Regions from separate parts of the Chryseobacterium paludis genome, predicted to be linked through region 2. Evidence: riboswitches for the same ligand, from Rfam matches in the RefSeq annotation. Region 2 holds a riboswitch; the other holds the start of a gene.
What was found. Region 2 has a riboswitch for thiamine pyrophosphate ahead of thiS (sulfur carrier protein ThiS). Riboswitches for the same ligand answer to the same signal wherever they lie in the genome.
Positions count from the first base shown of each region.

Region 1 (3,197 bases), 760 kb from region 2:
AGTCCTTATTTTCGCAATTGCCTACCGTTTCTACGGGATTTTTCTGGCCAATAAAGTATTGCGTCTCAATGATAAAAATACAACCCCTGCATTGGAATTTGCCGATGGTAAGGATTATGTTGCCACTAACAAAAATGTTCTTTTTGGGCATCATTTTGCGGCCATAGCTGCTGCAGGACCTCTGGTTGGACCTGTACTCGCAGCTCAATTCGGATATCTTCCAGGTGCTTTATGGATCTTGATCGGCTGCGTCCTGGGAGGGGGTGTACATGATATGGTTGTTTTATTTGCCTCTGTTCGCCACAAGGGACAAAGTTTAGCTACCATAGCTTCTAAAGAAATTGGAAAAACAACAGGAACCGTTGCCGGTTTTGCCATTTTATTCATCCTGATTCTCACGTTGGCAGGTTTATCACTTGCCTGCATCAATGCCATGCACGAGGCATCATGGTCTCTCTTTACAGTAGTGATCACTATGCCTATCGCTATTATCATGGGCTTAATTATGCGCTACCGAAAAAATAGTGTGACCTTTGCCAGCATCTTAGGCGGTGTGCTTTTGATCGCAGGTATTATTGGTGGGCATAACCTGATGCAGAATGAAACAATGAATAATCTATTTTCCTGGGATATTACTACTATTTCTATCGCTATTCCTTTATATGGTTTTTTAGCTTCAGTATTACCTGTTTGGTTACTTCTGGTACCAAGAGACTATCTTTCTACCTATTTAAAAATCGGAACCATCGTCATGCTTGCCATAGGCGTAATTGCTATACATCCAACGGTACAAATGCCAGCGATCAGTCAATTTGTAAATGGTGGTGGCCCTGTTATAGGAGGCCCGGTTCTGCCCTTTATTTTTATAGTGATTGCTTGTGGGGCCATTTCAGGATTCCACGCCGTTATTGCAACCGGAACCACACCTAAAATGCTGAATAAAGAAAGAGAAATTCTTTTTGTAGGTTATGGGGCGATGTTGGTAGAAGGATTTGTTGCCCTTATGGCTTTAATTGCCGCCTGTACTTTAATGCCCGGCGACTATTTTGCGATCAATACCCCTAAAGAATCTTACGATGCATTTCTTGCGGCACATCCTTCTCTTCACGGAGTAGACATTGATTACTTTTCTCAAAAAATAGGCATCGACCTACATGGAAGAACTGGTGGAGCTGTTTCTCTCGCCGTAGGAATGGCTCATATTTTTAATAAGATCCCATATATGGATCAGCTGATGGCTTATTGGTATAACTTTGCGATCATGTTTGAAGCTGTATTTATCCTTACTGCCATTGATGCCGGAACAAGAGTAGGACGGTTCTTTTTACAAGAAATGCTGGGCTCTGTCATTCCAAAATTCAATGATAAAAACTGGATACCGGGAATCATTATAAGCAGTCTTATTTTTACTTTTGCCTGGGGCTATCTGGTCTTCACAGGAAATGTAAGCAGTATCTGGCCATTATTCGGAATTAGCAATCAACTTTTAGCAGCCTGTGGACTCATCGTGTGCACTACGATGCTTATCCGGCTGAACAGAGGAAAATATGCACTTTGCTCAGCTATTCCAGGAGTATTTATGGCAATCATCACATTTTGGGCTGGCTATATTCAGGTAACAGTTATCTATCTCCCTAAAGAACAATATCTACTTGCTACACTAGCAGTTGTTGCCATGGCATTAATGCTTATTGTATTTATTGGTGCTTTTAGAAAATGGTATGAACTTTTAAAAATCAATAAATCTGAAACTGATTTTTATGGAGAAACCGTAAAGGAACTGGTAGAAAGATAAAAAGATCCTTTGCTGGTTCTTTGCCTGCTCTGATAATTTTTATACATTTGTCTTGCTTTAGGGGTATTCTGAAAAAGAATTGAGAGAGTCCCTTTGAACCTGATACGGCTTACACCGACGTAGGGAAAAGCAAAAAGACATTCTCTACAATGTACTTTTGTTTTGGATTTTTTCCTGAAGCTATTTTTATTTTAATCAATAACAATGGACAAAAATCTTTGGGAACTGGTACAGTTGGTAAAACAACACTCTCCTCTTGTACATAATATCACGAATTATGTTGTGATGAATAACACAGCTAATGCTCTTTTGGCTGTCGGAGCTTCACCTATCATGGCTCATGCAAAATCTGAAATTCATGAAATGGTCAATATTGCCCATTCAGTGGTCATCAATATTGGGACACTCGATGAATACTGGTCTGAATCGATGTTAATCGCTGCTGAAGCCGCACATTCAGTAAAGAAACCCTGGGTTTTGGATCCGGTAGGTGCAGGAGCAACAACTTTTCGGGATGCTACTTTAAATCAGCTCCTGCAATACCAGCCTACAGTGATAAGAGGTAATGCCTCTGAGATTATTGCACTTGCTAAAGCCAATACGAGTATTACTAAAGGGGTCGATAGCACAGCAAAAAGTAGTGAAGCCATTAACGCTGCACATTTTCTCGCAGATCACTACCATACAATCGTATGCATTTCCGGTGAAACAGATATCATTATAGATAGTCAACAAATATTTCTTATCAGCAATGGACATCCGATGATGACTAAAGTAACAGGTCTTGGATGTTCTGCTACTGCAATTATCGGAGCATTCATAGGTATTACGGAAAATATAAGTGAAGCTGTGGCAGCTGCAATGGCATTGATAGGTATTGCTGGTGAACTTGCTGTTTTGGAAAGCAAAGGACCAGGAAGTCTCCAGGTCAATCTTATTGATAAATTGTATAACATGACGGAAAAGGAATTTATCAGTTATTTAAAGATAGAAAGAAAATGAGTTTACATCCTTTTCCTTATCAACTTTATCTTGTGATCTCTGAGGCAGATTGTATCGGAAGAAGTTTTCTAACAGTTGCCGAAAAGGCTATTCTTGGTGGCGTAGATATTATTCAGCTGAGAGAAAAAAACTGTTCTAATAGCGAGTTTATCAAAAAAGCCAGTCAACTGATTGAAATTACAGACAAGTATAATATTCCACTTATTATTAATGATAATATTGAAGTTACAAAAAATATAAATGTAGCCGGAATTCATGTAGGTAATAATGATGCAAAACCTACTTATCTCAGACAACAGCCATTTCTTCAAAATAAAATCATAGGCTACTCTATAGAATATCTGTCTCAACTTGAAAATGAACAGACCACAGAATCTGATTATCTTGGAATTAGCCCTGT
Region 1 covers NZ_CP099966.1:2,431,472-2,434,668, forward strand. The annotation lists gene NG806_RS10870 (carbon starvation CstA family protein) at 1-1,795, shown strand, start outside; TPP riboswitch at 1,845-1,938, shown strand; gene thiM (hydroxyethylthiazole kinase) at 2,000-2,797, shown strand; gene thiE (thiamine phosphate synthase) at 2,794-3,197, shown strand, end outside.
Region 1: linked by a shared signal. The riboswitch ahead of thiM (hydroxyethylthiazole kinase) and the one ahead of thiS (sulfur carrier protein ThiS) in region 2 are both predicted to bind thiamine pyrophosphate.

Region 2 (3,197 bases):
ACATGAAATAAGTCCAATCCCTCCAGAAATAATTGATTTACAACCTTAGCTTCATTAGAAATTGTTTCTTCAGAGCTTATTACAATGATCATAAATAGATCTCCTTTCCATTCTCAATAAACTCCTGTGACTTCACCAACATTCCCATTTCTGCTGATTCCCGGATTTCCTGAGTGATTTTCATAGAACAGAATTTTGGTCCACACATAGAACAGAAATGGGCAATCTTCGCTCCTTCTGCGGGTAGTGTTTCGTCGTGATAAGCCTTTGCCGTTTCCGGATCTAACGAGAGATTGAATTGATCTTCCCACCTGAATTCGAATCTCGCTTTACTTAAAGCGTTATCTCTATACTGAGAACCAGGATGACCTTTTGCCAGATCTGCAGCATGTGCTGCCAACTTATATGTAATAACTCCGTCTTTTACGTCTTTTTTATTCGGAAGTCCCAAATGTTCTTTTGGAGTAACATAACATAACATTGCACATCCGAACCATCCGATCATTGCCGCTCCGATTCCCGAAGTAATATGATCATAACCTGGCGCAATATCTGTAGTTAATGGACCCAGAGTATAAAATGGAGCCTCGTGACATTCTTCCAATTGCTTATCCATATTCTCTTTGATCATATGCATTGGTACATGGCCAGGGCCTTCAATCATCACCTGCACATTATGTTTCCAGGCAATTTTTGTAAGCTCTCCTAAAGTTTCCAATTCAGCAAACTGTGCCTCGTCATTAGCATCTGCAATTGAGCCCGGACGTAATCCGTCGCCAAGAGAAAATGCAACATCATATTTTTTCATGATCTCACAGATCTCTTCAAAATGAGTATATAAGAAGTTTTCTTTATGATGGAAAAGACACCATTTTGCCATAATTGAACCACCTCGCGAAACAATTCCCGTCACTCTATTCACGGTAAGATGAATGTATCTTAATAAAACTCCAGCGTGAATGGTAAAGTAGGAAACTCCCTGTTCTGCCTGTTCTATAAGTGTATCTTTAAATACTTCCCAGGTAAGATCTTCAGGAACACCTTTCACTTTTTCCAGTGCCTGATAAATGGGAACTGTTCCAATGGGTACCGGGCTGTTTCTGATGATCCACTCTCTGGTTTCATGAATATTTTTTCCTGTGGATAAATCCATAATGGTATCCGCACCCCATCTGCAAGCCCAAACGGCTTTTTCAACTTCTTCTTCAATACTGGATGAAACAGCACTGTTTCCAATATTAGCATTTATTTTCACCAAAAAGTTCCTTCCGATAATCATCGGTTCACTTTCAGGATGGTTGATGTTATTGGGAATGATCGCCCTTCCGGCTGCGATTTCATCTCTTACAAATTCAGGGGTAATTTTATTTTTGGGAGTTCTGGCTCCAAAGTTATTTCCTGGATGCTGAGAAGCCATTTCTTTAGAGACAAAATCAAGCTGTTCTATTCTTTGGTTTTCCCTGATAGCAATATACTCCATCTCAGGAGTGATGATTCCCTGTTTAGCATAATACAATTGGGTAACTTCTTTTCCTTCTAAAGCAACTTTAGGTTTATGATTGTAAGAAAAACGCAACTCATCGAGCTTTGGATCGGCCAAACGTGCCTTTCCGTATTCTGATGATATTCCGTGCAATATTTCCACATCTCGTCTATCTAAAATCCATTGCTCCCTTATTCTTGGAAGGCCTTTTAAAATATCGATTTCTGCATTTTCATCGGTATAAGGGCCCGATGTATCATAAACTGTTACGGGAGGATTATGTTCAAGTCCTCCTTTACTAAGTTTTGTGGGACTTAGATGAATTTCACGCATTGCCACATTAATGGGATGGATCTGTCCTTCCACATATATTTTTTTAGAATTGGGAAATGGTGAACATGTAATAGAATGTGCCATAAGTTTGGGATATTGTTATTATGAATATTAACCGCCCTGTGTGGCAGTGATAATTAAAATTGAATCTTGATCCTGCAGTAAAGTATTCTTCCAGGATGAAATGGGAATGATACTGTTATTTAATGCTACAGCAATTCCCTTCTTTCGGCCGGGAGCCTCCAAAGCCATCAATGCCTCCAGGTTTTCCGGGGGGATATTGAAAATTTTCCGTGTGTGATTGATTATAAGTTCCATTCCAAGGTTTTTGTTAAACAAATCACTTTAGGAATGGCTATAATTGTACAATAGAATGTACAACAAAAAGTCATCTCACTTTTCCCTACGCTGGTATGATCCAGATCAGGTTCAAAGGGTAAAGTCTCAGTCTGTTTGTAAGCAGACACCCCTAAAGTATGGAGCGAAGATAGTTATTTTTTCAAAATGAGCAAAACTTCAGCTTTATTATTAAAGCAAATAAAAAAGTCTGTCTTCAAAATGAAACAGACTTTTTTAATTCTTTTTAATCTTATAAAAAGATCGTATTGATTTATATTTCTTCACAAGCTCTCCAGATGGCATCATTTTGTGGAACAGAAGCTACAATTTCAATCTCTTCTTTTGTGACAGGATGGATAAATTTTAACATTCTTGCATGAAGATTAATACCTCCATCAGGATTAGATCGTGGTGCACCATATTTTAAATCTCCTTTGATGGGAATTCCAATTTTTGATAATTGTGCACGGATCTGATGATGCCTTCCAGTTTCCAAATCAATTTGAAGCAACATATAATTTTCCAGACTTTTAATGACATTATAAGTTAAGATCGCTTCTTTAGCTCCTTCTGTCGCTTTTGGAAAAACAATTGCTTTATTATTTTTTTCGTTTTTCTTTAAATAATGAATCAGCTTTTGACTATGCGGAATCATTTCTTTAGGGACTACAGCCCAATACGTTTTTTCAATTTCCCTGTTCTTTACCATCTGAGTAAGACGGGTAAGAGCCTTTGACGTTTTTGCGTAGATAACCAAACCTGAAGTTGGTCGGTCTATACGATGAACCAAACCGAGAAAAACATTTCCCGGTTTAGCATCTCTTTTCTTTATAAAATTCTTGATTGATTCTAATAACGATTCATCACCAGTCTTGTCACCCTGTACAAGCTGACCAACTTTTTTATTTACAACCAAAAGATGGTTGTCTTCATAAGCAATCTGCTCCTCCATTTTAATTTAGTTAGTCTGTCTTCTATTGGATAAAGAAAGAATGATCCCTCCAAGAAGTCCAAGTGTTTTCATTCCTGCTAATCTTGATTC
Region 2 covers NZ_CP099966.1:3,189,190-3,192,386, forward strand. The annotation lists gene NG806_RS14380 (thiamine phosphate synthase) at 1-92, opposite strand, end outside; gene thiC (phosphomethylpyrimidine synthase ThiC) at 89-1,900, opposite strand; gene thiS (sulfur carrier protein ThiS) at 1,928-2,134, opposite strand; TPP riboswitch at 2,200-2,297, opposite strand; gene NG806_RS14395 (RluA family pseudouridine synthase) at 2,427-3,107, opposite strand; gene NG806_RS14400 (hypothetical protein) at 3,114-3,197, opposite strand, start outside.